One region of the Amycolatopsis sp. NBC_00345 genome, then DNA from elsewhere that is predicted to be linked to it. Evidence: predicted binding sites of a transcription regulator. Region 1 holds the regulator's gene; the other holds the start of a gene.
The links. Region 1 encodes HspR, which represses chaperone genes until heat shock. Its sites were predicted from a motif close to ANNTTGAGTNNNNNNNACTCAANNT; they were not measured.
Positions count from the first base shown of each region.

Region 2: lon (endopeptidase La) is a predicted target of HspR. The motif match lies at 4,312-4,336, and genes of this name have one in related genera.

Region 1 is NZ_CP107995.1:7,892,344-7,898,535, forward strand. It holds gene OG943_RS35640 (globin domain-containing protein) at 1-873, shown strand, start outside; gene OG943_RS35645 (globin domain-containing protein) at 1,127-2,305, shown strand; gene OG943_RS35650 (dienelactone hydrolase family protein) at 2,349-3,041, shown strand; gene OG943_RS35655 (heat shock protein transcriptional repressor HspR) at 3,092-3,526, opposite strand; gene dnaJ (molecular chaperone DnaJ) at 3,532-4,716, opposite strand; gene grpE (nucleotide exchange factor GrpE) at 4,750-5,463, opposite strand; gene dnaK (molecular chaperone DnaK) at 5,460-6,192, opposite strand, start outside.
Region 2 is NZ_CP107995.1:8,855,800-8,861,991, reverse strand. It holds gene OG943_RS40275 (putative bifunctional diguanylate cyclase/phosphodiesterase) at 1-1,237, opposite strand, end outside; gene OG943_RS40270 (GNAT family N-acetyltransferase) at 1,502-2,440, shown strand; gene OG943_RS40265 (SAM-dependent methyltransferase) at 2,543-3,397, shown strand; gene OG943_RS40260 (SAM-dependent methyltransferase) at 3,394-4,233, shown strand; gene lon (endopeptidase La) at 4,351-6,192, shown strand, end outside.

The DNA.
Region 1 (6,192 bases):
CGCAAGTTCGGCGTCATCCCGCGGCACTACGAGGCCGTCGGCACGGCGCTGCTCGCGGCGCTGAAGAACCACCTCGGGCCCGAGTGGACGCCGGCCGTCGAACGCGCGTGGGCGGAGGCGTTCACCATCGTCGCGCGCGCCATGCAGGAGGCCGCCGCGGCCGACGCGAACCCGGCGTCGTGGCAGGCCACCGTGGTCGAGCACCGGCGGCTGACCTGGGACCTCGCGCTGGTGCGCGTGGTACCGGCCCAGCCCGTGCCGTTCCTGCCGGGGCAGTACATGAGCGTGGAGGTACCGCAGCGCCCACGGTTGTGGCGCTACCTCTCGCCGGCGAACGCGCCGCGAGAGGACGGCGGGATCGAGTTCCACGTGCGCGCCGTCGACGGCGGCTGGGTTTCGCGCGCCATCGTGAGCCACACGCAGCCCGGTGACGTCTGGCGGCTCGGGCCGCCGCTCGGGCGGATGGCCGTGGACCGCGAGCGCTCGCGCGGGGTGCTGATGGTCGCCGGCGGCACCGGCGTCGCGCCGCTGCGCTCGATCCTCGACCACCTGGCCCTGTGGGGCGAGAACCCGAAAACCCACCTGTTCTACGGCGGCCCGTCCCGCGACGACCTGTACGACCTCGAGGAGCTGCGGGCGCTGTCCTCGACCAACCCGTGGCTCACCGTGACGCCCGTGGTCGAGCGCGGCGACCACCTGCCGGGCTGTGAGCAGGGCACCCTCGCGGAGGCCGTCACTCGTTATGGCGCCTGGTCGGATCACGACATCCTCGTGTCCGGCTCGCCTTCGATGATCCGCGCGACGGTGTCGCGGATGCTCGTCGCGGGCAGCGTGCTGGGCCAGATCCAGTACGACCCGTTCACCATCGACTGAGCGAATCACGCCGGTTCCTGACCAACGAAAAGCGTTCCGGGCCAACGGAAAACGTCGAAGATCGTTTTTACTGAGCGCCAGAGGGCATTGACCCGACGTATTGGTTATTGCTCCGTTCGAGCGGGAAAACCGTTGGCTTCACCAGTTTTCCGGGCATCCGGCCTACAGTCTTGTTCTCTCGGGGGCGGCTCGCGTTAGCAAAGCCGCGTGGGTAACTGGAAATGCTTGGCCGGACTGGAGAAAACCGTTCCCGATGAGCTCTGAATCCCTGAAGTACGATCTTTCGGCGCGCCCTGCCCCCGCCGCCGCCCCCGCCCGCGGGACCGAGAACGCCCGGCTCATCCGCGAGAGTTTCGCGCTGGTGGAACCGAAAGCCGAGGAGCTGGCCCAATACTTCTACGGCGCGTTGTTCGTGATCGCCCCGGACGCCCGTGATCTTTTCCCCATCACCATGACGACCCAGCGCGACCGGTTGCTGCGCGCGCTGGTGTACGTGGTGCAGATGGTGGACCGCCCGGACGAACTCGTCACGTTCCTCGGCCAGCTGGGCCGTGACCACCGGAAGTTCGACGTGCTGACGCGCCACTACGACGCCGTGGGAACGGCACTGGTGAGCGCGTTGAAACGTTTCCTGAAGGACGCCTGGACACCCGAGGTGGAAACGGCGTGGACCTCGGCGTACGGGCTGATCTCCGAGACCATGCGCAAGGCCGCGTCCGCCGAAACCGGGCCCGCCTGGTGGAGCGGAACCGTGCTGGAGCACCGGAAGCTCTCGCGTGACATCGCGCTGGTGCGGGTGCAGACCGAGCACCTCCTGCCGTACCGCGCCGGCGGTTACGTGAGCGTGGAAGTGCCGCAGCGGCCGCGGCTGTGGCGTTACCTCTCGCCGGCGACGGCGCCGCGCGACGACGGGCTGCTGACCTTCCACGTCCGCTCGGTGCCGGGCGGCTGGGTCTCGCGCGCCATCGTGAACCACGCCCGGGCTGGGGATGTGTGGCGGCTGGGGCCGCCGCTGGGCGCGCTCTCGGTGACACCGGTGGCGGACCAGCGGCCGTTGCTGATGATCGCGGGCGGCACCGGCATCACGCCACTGCTGTCCATCCTGGACGACCTCGCGCGCTGGAAGCGAAACCCGCCCGTCCACCTGTTCTTCGGCGGGCGCCGGCCCGGTGACCTCTACGCGCTGGACGAGCTGAGACGGCTGGCCGTCACCGCGCCATGGCTGACGGTGACGCCGGTGACGGAGGAGGGCGCGGTCTCCGGCGGCGACCGGGGCACCCTGGCCGCCGCTGTGACGCAGCGTGGCAAGTGGAAGAAGCACAACGTGCTGGTGTCGGGCTCACCGCCGATGATCCGCGCGACGATCGCGAAGCTGCTGGCGGCCGGCGTGGACCTGGAACGCATCTCGTACGATCCGTTCACCATCGACTGATTTGTCCATTTCGGACAGAGCGCCGGCGGGCTAAGGTCGGGGCATGGAGATCCGGATCCCCGCCGCGGACGGCGGCATCAAGGGCTACCTGGCCACCCCCGAAGGCGACGGGCCCTTCCCCGGCCTGGTGATCATCCACGACGCGATCGGCCTGTCGCAGGACGCGCGGAACATCACCGACCGGTTCGCCGCCGAGGGCTACCTGGCGCTGAGCCCCGACCTGTACTCGCGCGGCGGTTTCTTCCGCTGTGTGAAGCGCGTGTTCAGCGAGCTGTTCGCCCGCTCGGGCCGCGCGTACGACGACATCGAGGCGGCCCGCTCGCTCGTGGCCGCGCGCCCGGACGCGACCGGCAAGGTCGGCGTCGTCGGCTACTGCCTGGGCGGTGGCTTCGCGCTGGTCGCGGCGTCACGCGAGTTCGACGCCTCCGCGCCCTACTACGGCCAGCTGCCCCGCGACCTGTCCGCTTTGGACGGCGCCTGCCCCATAGTCGCCAGCTTCGGCCGCCGCGACCCGACCCTGCGCGGCGCGGCCGCGAAACTCGAAGCGGAACTGGAGTCCCGCGGCATCCCGCACGACGTCAAGGAGTACCCCGACGCCGGCCACAGCTTCGCGAACAAGATGGGCCCGGCCCCGCTGCAGGCCCTGGTGCGCATCGCGAACTTCGGCTACCACGAGCCTTCGGACTCCGACGCCTGGAAGCGGGTGACCGGGTTCTTCGCCGAGCACCTGAAATGACTCGTGAGTGTTTATGACGGTTCTAACCGTCATAAACACTCACGAGCTGTTCAGCGGTGCTTGGGTTTCCAGACCACCAGCGACGTCTGCTGCCGCATCGGGACGAGGTCCTTGCGGTAGGAGGCGTGGACCGCGGCGGCCGCCTGCTCGGCGGCCGCGTAGGCCGCGGCGATCTCCTCGGTCAGCTCGTGCACGCGGGCGCGCAGGGCGTCGACCTGGTTCTCCAGCTCGATGATGCGCTTGACGCCCGCGAGGTTGACGCCGGCCTCCTGCGAGAGGCGTTGCACCTCGCGCAGCAGGGCGATGTCACGCATCGAGTAGCGACGGCCGCCGCCGGAGGTGCGGCCCGGCGAGACCAGGCCCTGGCGGTCGTAGGAGCGCAACGTCTGGGCGTGCAGCCCCGAGAGCTGCGCCGCCACCGAAATCACGAACACCGGCGTGTCCTCGTCCGCGCCGTGTGGGAGTCCCGGTAGTCCGCCGAACATCACCCTCACCTGCCTTCGAGCAACTCGGTGATCTGGGGCCGCGGGTCGTGGCCCTTGATCGACTCGGCGTAGGCCTCGAGCGCCGAGCGCGCCTTGTCATCCAGTTTGGCCGGAACCTCGGCCTGCAGGGTCACCAGCAGGTCACCCTGTGAGCCGTCCCGCTTCTGAATGCCCTTTCCCCGCACGCGCAACACTCGGCCACTCGCGGTACCCGCGGGCACCTTGAGTGACACCTTGCCGTCCAGCGTGGGCACCGTGACGGTGGTGCCCAGCGCCAGCTCGGTGAAGTCCACCGGCACGGTCAGCGTCAGGTTCAGGTCCTTGCGGCCGAACAGCGGGTGCGGCGCGACGTGCACGCGTACGTACAGGTCACCGGCCTGCGCGCCGCCCCGGCCCGGCTCGCCTTGCGCGGCCAGGCGGATCCGCTGGTCGTCGTCGACGCCCGGCGGGATGCGCACGGTCAGCGTGCGGGTGCGGGTGCTGATGCCCTCGCCACCGCACTCCGGGCACGGGTCGTCGATCAGCTGGCCGCGGCCTCGGCAGTCTCGGCACGGCTCGGAGAACGCGAACGCGCCCTGGCTGCGGCTGACCAGGCCGGACCCGCTGCAGGTCGGGCAGGTGCGCGGCGACGTGCCCGGCTTCGCGCCGCTGCCGCCGCACGTCGAGCACGTGGCCGGGCTCGACAGCCGCAACGGCAGGGTCGCGCCCTTGACCGCCTCGGTGAAGTCGATCCGGACGTCGGTCTCGACGTCGGCCCCGCGCTGCGGACGGTTCGCCGACGCGCCCGCCGGGCCACCCCGGCCACGGCCGAAGATGCCGCCCAGTATGTCGCCGAGCCCGCCGAAGCCGCCCTGCTGCGCACCGGTCTGGCTGAAGATGTCGCCCATGTCGAAGCCACCGGCCCCGCCGGCACCGCCGCCGGGGAAGCCGCCGAACCCGCCCGCGCCGCCGGCGCCGAAGAGGCTCTTGGCCTCGTCGTACTCCTTGCGCTTGGCCGGGTCGGACAGCACGCCGTAGGCCTCGGAGACGGCCTTGAACTTGTTCTCCGCCTCCGTGTTGCCCGCGTTGGCGTCCGGGTGGTTTTCCTTGGCCAGCTTGCGGTAGGCCTTCTTGATCTCGTCCGCGGTGGCGTCGGAGGAGACACCCAGCTCCCGGTAGAAGTCCTTACCGATCCATTCCCGAGCACTCACCGGGTGCCTCCTCCTTCCACTGTGGAACGACAGTTACTTCTGGTTCGGCTCATCGATCGACCCGTCGAGCGGCAGCTCGCCGCCGACGGGCGGGTCGACCGGAGCGTCCGCGCCCGGCTCGTGGTCGGTGACCGCGACGAGCGCCGCGCGCAGCACCCGGTCCCCGAAGCGGTAGCCGCGGCGCATGACCACGGTGACCGTCGGGCCCGCCACGTCCGGCGAGGTGTTGTGCTGGACGGCCTCGTGCACGCTCGGGTCGAAGGGCTCGCCCTCCGCGCCGAACGACTCCAGGCCGGCCCGCTGCAGACCGCTGACCAGCTTGTCGCCGACCGCCTTGAACGCACCGGTCAGGTCGCCGTGCTGCTCCGCGCGCTCGAGGTCGTCGAGCAGGGGCAGCATGTCCTCGACCACGGACGCCTTGGCGCGCAGCACCACGGCCTCGCGGTCACGGTCCACCCGCTTGCGGTAGTTCGCGTACTCCGCCTGCAAACGCTGCAGGTCGGCAGTGCGCTCGGCCAGCTGCTTCTCGACGTCGGACGCCACCGAGACGGCGTCGTCCACGACCGAGTCGCCGAGCGAGGGGCCCGCGTGCTTGCCCGCGAGCTCCTCCTCGGCCGGCACTGGCGCTTCACTTTCCGGGGCAGGTGGGCGGACCTCGCCGGTCTGCGGGTCGACCCGCCGCCGGTCACGCACGACCACCGGTTCGTCCGGGCCCCGGCCCTCGGTGTCCTCGTGTCGTGGGGTCACTTCTTCTCGTCCTCTTCCACGATCTCGGCGTCGACCACGTCGTCGGCCTTGGCCTGGCCGGCTCCGCCCGCGGCGCCACCGGCCGCGCCCGCGGCGCCACCGGCCGCGCCCGCGGCACCCGCGTCGGCACCCGGAGCGCCTTCGGCGTTCGCGTTGGCGTACAGCGCGGTGCCCAGCTCCTGCGAAGCCGTGTTCAGCTTCTCGATGGACTCGCGGATCTTGGCCGAGTCGGTGCCCTTCAGCGCCTCGTTCGACTCGTCGATCGCGGTCTTGACCTTGCCCTTGAGGTCCTCGGGCAGCTTGTCGTCGTTGTCCTTGAGGAACTTCTCGGTCTGGTAGACCAGCGTCTCGGCCTGGTTGCGCGTCTCGGCCTCTTCGCGGCGGGTCTTGTCCTCCTCGGCGTGCGCCTCGGCGTCCTTGACCATCCGGTCGATGTCGTCCTTCGGCAGCGCGGAGCCGCCGGTGATCGTCATCGACTGCTCCTTGTTCGTGCCCAGGTCCTTCGCGGTCACGTGCACGATGCCGTTGGCGTCGATGTCGAAGGTGACCTCGATCTGCGGCACGCCACGCGGGGCGGGCGGCAGGCCGGTCAGCTCGAACATGCCGAGCTTCTTGTTGTGCGCGGCGATCTCGCGCTCACCCTGGAACACCTGGATCTGCACCGACGGCTGGTTGTCGTCCGCGGTGGAGAAGGTCTCCGAGCGCTTGGTCGGGATCGTGGTGTTGCGC
Region 2 (6,192 bases), 960 kb from region 1:
GCACGTCGTACTTGCCGAAGCCCCGCCAGCGCGACAGCCGGTCGTGCGCCTCGACGACGCCGAGCAGCTGGTTCCCGGTGCGCAGCGGCACCACGAGCGCCTCCTGCGCGCCGCGGTCGAGCAGCGCGGCCCGGACGTCGGGATTGGCCTCGGTGATGCGGAAGTGGCGGACGTGCGCGCCGGGCAGGCGCAGCAGCGGGTCCTCGGCGGCCGGGTCGGGGACCGGCAGCTCGTCGCCGGCCACGACCACGCGCATCGTGTCCTTAGCCTCCAGCCGCAGCCGCAGGACCACCCGCCCGGCGGCGAGCTGGTCCTTGATCCGCTCGGCGATGGTGGCCCACTCGCGCACGTCGACGCCGCCCACGAGTTCGTCGGCACGGCTGGCCGGGCGCGCGGCGGCCTGCTGGCCCGAGCGCGCGACCATCAGGCTCACGTCGGACAGCGCCTCCATGTCCCGCTGCTCGCGCAGCAGGTCGGAATAAGCCCAGTACAGCGCGGTCAGGCCGAGGAAGACGGCCAGCACCAGCGGCCAGGCCTGCGGGGTGTTCGAGATGACGAGGTAGCCGGACAGGCCCACCGACGCGTTCACGAAGCCGACCACCAGGATGCGGCCGGTGAGCCGGATCGCCGTGCTCACGCGCATCCGGCGGCGCAGCACGCGCACGGCGGCGAGCGCCAGCAGCGTGCTGACCAGCGGCGCGGTCAGCGTGCCGGCGAGCGCGGCGACCCACGGCATGGTCTCGCCGCCGCCGATCGCCTGCTTCACCAGCCCGGCCACGGCGAAGGCGCCGGTGATCTCCAGCAGGAACGCGCCCGCGTTGTAGAGGACACGGCCGGACACCTTGCGGGCCAGCAGCGTGCCGATGCCCGCGACCAGGTGCGCGGCCAGCACGACCTCGAACGGCGCCACGAAGAAACCGATTACCAGCGGAATTTCGGTGAACGAGATCGTCCACGAGATGCCGCTGCGCACGTCGACGTTGATGCCCAGCTGCTCGGCGAGCAGGAAGGCGAGCGCGAGGACCGGGCCGATCCACCACAGCTTGGCCGAGCCGTGGAACGGGAGCCACGTGCTGACCGCGAGCGCGGCGACGAGCCCGAGGCTCAGCACGGCGAAGGTGTAGACGCGGAACCGGCGCTCGTCCGTCCGGGCCTCGGTCAAGGTCGGCGAACCGGCGCCGCCCCTGCCCTGCCCCGCTCCGGTGGCGGCATCGGGCCTGCCGTTCGTGTCCGGCATCCGACCTTCCTTCCCGGCTGCCCAACCGGTCGCGCTCGATCAGTGACGTCAGGTGTGGACAAGGGCAATACCGTACCCCGTAGGGCGTACCCGTGTCCCTTTCGAGACAGTAGGAGATCACCCCAGGGTTAACAATGGGGTTGTGGCGCTGACCTGCGTGGACCAAGGAGTGAAACGCCCCGTTCGGCTCTGATCCGGGCCCTTCGGGCGCTGTGGGGTGTGTTCAGGGGTTCTGCCGGGACGAGCAGGGCGACAATAGAAGTCATGCACAACGACGTGACTGCCACCGGACACGCGGCGCGGATCGCCACGGTGGACGCCTTGCTTCCCGCGCCACTCCCCTTCGAGGTCAATGGGGACACCACTCTCCTGTCCGCCCAGGTCGGCGACACCAGCGCGGCCGGACTGGCCACGCACACCGAGCTGGGCGCCGACAGCCCCCAGTCCATCTGGCGCGCGCTGGCCGAGCACCGGCTCGAGATCCAGCTCGCCGGACCCGCCCCCGCGGCCGCGCTGGACGTCCTGCTCACTCAATGGGATGAACACCTGCGGACCCTCGCCCGCCCGGGGGACCCCGAATGCGCAGCGGTGCTCTCCCGGCCCAGCCGAGACACCGCCGGCACCGCCGAACTCCTGCGCCACGGCTTCGCGCCGGCCGGCGTGATCGCGGTCCGCCCGGCCCAGCGCATGGCCGCCCCCGGCCCGGCCGCGACCCCCGGCGTCTGCATCCGCCACGCGACTCCGGACGACCTGGACACGGCCGTCGGCCTGATGCTGGAACTGCAGCGCTACGACGCGCAGTTCGGCCGGGTCACGGTGCGGCCCGGCGCCGAGGAAGTGGTGTCGAAGGAGCTGCTGCGCCAGCTGGAACGGCCGGAGCCGCAGGTGTGGATCGCGGAGCTCTACGGCCAGCCGCTGGGCATGGCCGTGCTGCAGATGCCGGACGAGACTTCGTGGATCAAGCACCGCGTCGCCGCCTCGCGCGTCGGGTACCTCTCTTCTCTTGCGGTCGCCGAGGCGGCGCGTTCGGCCGGCGTCGGCACCGCGCTGGCGGCCCACGCGCACCAGGTCTTCGACGAGGCGGGCGCCGACGTCGTCCTCCTGCACCACGCGCTGGCCAACCCGCGCTCGACGCCGTTCTGGTACGCCCAGGGCTACCGTCCGCTGTGGACGGGCTGGCAGCGGCGGCCCGCGGCCCGCTGAAGACGCCCGCGACGAGCGGTTCCCCCGGCGCGCCTGGCGGCTGACCGTGACGGCTCCCCTGACTAGGCTGGCTGTAGTGGCCGGACGAGGGGAGTCGTCGACGTGACCGAGCAGCCGGATGCCGCACCGAGAGCGCCGGAGGGCGTGGACACCGAGAAGCCGTCGGCGGCCCGGATCTACGACTGGTTCCTCGGGGGCAAGCAGAACTGGGCCGTCGACCGCGAGTTCGGCCGGAAGGCCGAGCGGCAGTGGTCGCTGGTGAAGCCGGGGGCGAAGCAGAACCGCGAGTTCATGAACCGCGTGGTGCAGGCGGCGCTCGCGGCCGGCATCCGGCAGTTCGTCGACCTCGGCTCCGGCGTGCCGACGGCGGGCAACGTGCACGAGGTGATCGAGGCCGAGCTGGGCGACGAGGACCACGCGACCGTGGTGTACGTCGACTACGAGCCGGTCGCCGTCGCGCACGCCACGCTGATCCTCGAAGATGCGGCGGCCACCGACTGGGCCGGCGTCCTCCAGGCGGACATGCGCAAGCCCCGGACGGTGCTGCGCGCCGAGACCACCCGCGAGCTGATCGACTTCGACCAGCCGGTCTGCCTGATGATGATGGCGGTGCTGCACTTCGTCGGCCCGGACGACGACCCGGAGGGCATGGTCAAGGCCTACCGTGACGCGCTCGCGCCCGGCAGCTGGCTCGCCATTTCGCAGATGAGCGAGGGCGACGGCAGCGGCCCGGCGCTGGACGGCCTGCGCTGGCTCGTCGAGCAGTACCGCAAGACCAGCAACCCGATGTGGCTGCGCGACCGCGACGAGATCGAGCCGCTGTTCGGCGGCTGGCCGCTGCTGGACCCGGGCATCACGCACCTGCCGGACTGGCGCCCGGAGCGAGAGCTGAACGCGGTCGAGGCCGAGGCCCGGCCGTTCGCCTGGTGCGCGGTCGCGGAGAAGCCGTCGGCATGACCGCGGACGAGGTCCCGGCCGGCGTCGACATCGACAAGCCGTCCGCGGCCCGGGTCTACGACTGGTACCTGGGCGGTTCGCAGAACTGGGCCGTCGACCGCGAGTTCGGCCGCCGGGTGGAGAAGGTCTGGCCGCTGATCCGGCCGATTTCGCGGCAGAACCGGGCGTTCATGAACCGCGTGGTCGAGGCCGCGCTGGACGCGGGCATCCGGCAGTTCGTCGACCTCGGCTCCGGCGTGCCGACCGCGGGCAACGTGCACGAGATCGTCTCCGACCGGCTGCCCGCCGACGAGCCCGCCGCGGTCGTCTACGTGGACTACGAGGCCGTGGCGGCCGCGCACTCGACCCTCATCCTCGAGCGCGAGGAGGCCACGGACTGGGCCGGCCTGGCGCAGCGCGACATCCGCGACCCGGCGGCGGTGTTCGCCGACGAGACCACGCAGCGGCTGATCGACTGGTCGGAGCCCGTCTGCCTGCTGATGATCACCGTCCTGCACTTCATCGGCCCGGACGACGACCCCGACGGCCTGATGGCCACCTACCGCGCGAAGCTCGCGCCGGGGTCCTGGCTGGCCGTGACGCACGGCACCTGCACCGAAGACGCGCCGCCCGAGCGCGCCGCGGAAGTCCGCCGTTTCGTCGACGCCTACCGCGACACCTCGAACCCCGCGTACCTCCGCTCGGCCGGGGAGATCCTGCCGTGGTTCGGCGGCTGGCCCCTGCTGGAGCCGGGGATGACGGCGCTGCCGGACTGGCGCCCGGAGCAGTCGGTCTCGGCGGTGGAAGCCGAGACCCGGCCGTTCGCCTGGTGCGCGGTCGCGCGGCGGCCGGCCTGATCGGTACGCAGGCGCGCAGCGACCTTCCTCCGATCGCTCCCAGCGAACACTCCTTCGGAAACAAACCGGCCCATCGGAGAGTTGAGCAGAGCAGACTCAACTACCCGAGGAGTGCACATGACCGACACCCGCCTCCTGCCCGTGCTCCCGCTCGATGACGACGTCGTGCTGCCGGGCATGGTGGTCCCGCTCGACCTCACCGACGCCGAGACCCGGGCCGCGGTGGAGTCCGCCCAGGCCAAGACGCCCGCGACGGCGTCCTTCCCCGGCATCCACTCCGGCGCGGCCGCCAAGGCCGAGGTCCTGATCGTGCCGCGTGTCCACGGCGAGTACGCCGGGCTCGGCACCGTCGCGACCGTCGAGCGTGTGGGCCGGGTCCCCGGTGGCAAGGCCGCCGTCCTGCTGCGCGGCACCGGCCGCGCGGTCGTCGGCCGCATCGCCGACGGTCCCGGCGCGGCCCGCTGGGTCCACGCCGACGACGCGGCCGAGACCACCGACGACCGTTCCGCCAAGCTCGCCGCCGAGTACAAGGCCGTGGTGATCTCCGTGCTGCAGCAGCGCGGCGGCTGGCAGATGATCGACGCCGTCCAGCAGATCGAGGAGCCGTCCGCGGTCGCCGACCTGTCCGGCAACGCGCCGTACCTGAACACCGACCAGAAAATCGAGCTGCTGAACGCGCTCGACGTCAGCGCCCGGCTCGAGAAGGCCCTTGAATGGAGCCGCGAGTACCTCGCTGAGCTGGAGGTCACCGACACCATCCGCAAGGACGTCGCCGATGGCATGGAGAAGCAGCAGAAGGAATTCCTGCTGCGCCGCCAGCTCGAAGCGATCCGCAAGGAGCTGGGCGAGCTCGACGGCACCGCCGAGGACGACGACTACCGCGCCCGCGTCGAGGCCGCCGAACTGCCCGACAACGTGAAGAAGGCCGCGCTGGCCGAGGTCGACAAGCTGGAGCGCACCTCCGAGCAGTCGCCCGAGGGCGGCTGGATCCGCACGTGGCTCGACACGGTGCTGGAGCTGCCGTGGAACGAGCGCACGGAGGACGTCTACGACATCGCCGCCGCGCGCGCCGTGCTCGACGCGGACCACGCGGGCCTCGACGACGTCAAGGAACGCATCATCGAGTACTTGGCCGTGCGCAAGCGCCGCGCGGAGTCCGGTCTCGGCCCGGTGGGTGGACGGCGTTCGGGCGCCGTGCTCGCACTCGCCGGTCCTCCCGGGGTCGGCAAGACGTCGCTGGGCGAGTCCGTCGCGCGGGCCATGGGCCGCAAGTTCGTCCGGGTCGCCCTCGGCGGAATCCGGGACGAGGCAGAGATCCGCGGCCACCGGCGCACGTACGTCGGCGCGCTGCCCGGCCGCATCGTGCGGGCCATCAAGGAGGCCGGCTCGATGAACCCGGTCGTGCTGCTCGACGAGATCGACAAGGTCGGCGCCGACTACCGCGGCGACCCGACGGCCGCCCTGCTGGAGGTGCTGGACCCGGAGCAGAACCACACGTTCCGCGACCACTACCTCGAGGTGGAGCTGGACCTGTCCGACGTCGTGTTCCTGGCGACGGCGAACGCGCTGGAGACCATCCCCGGCCCGTTGCTCGACCGCATGGAGCTGGTCACGCTGGACGGCTACACCGAGCACGAGAAGGTGACCATCGCACGCGACCACCTGCTGCCGCGTGAGCTGGAGCGCGCCGGCATCAAGCCGGGCGAAGTGGTGCTGACCGACGAGGCGTACAGCCGGATCGCCGCCGAGTACACCCGCGAGGCGGGCGTGCGCGACGTGAACCGGACCATCGCGAAGGTGCTGCGCAAGATCGCGACGAAGGTGGCGCTCGACGAGCTTTTGCTGCCGGTTTCCTTGGACGCCAACGATTTGGAGGCATACCTGGGCCGCCCGCGGCACGTGCCGGAGTCGTCGCTGCCGGCGTCGACGCAGCGCACAGCGTTGCCGGGCGTCGCGACG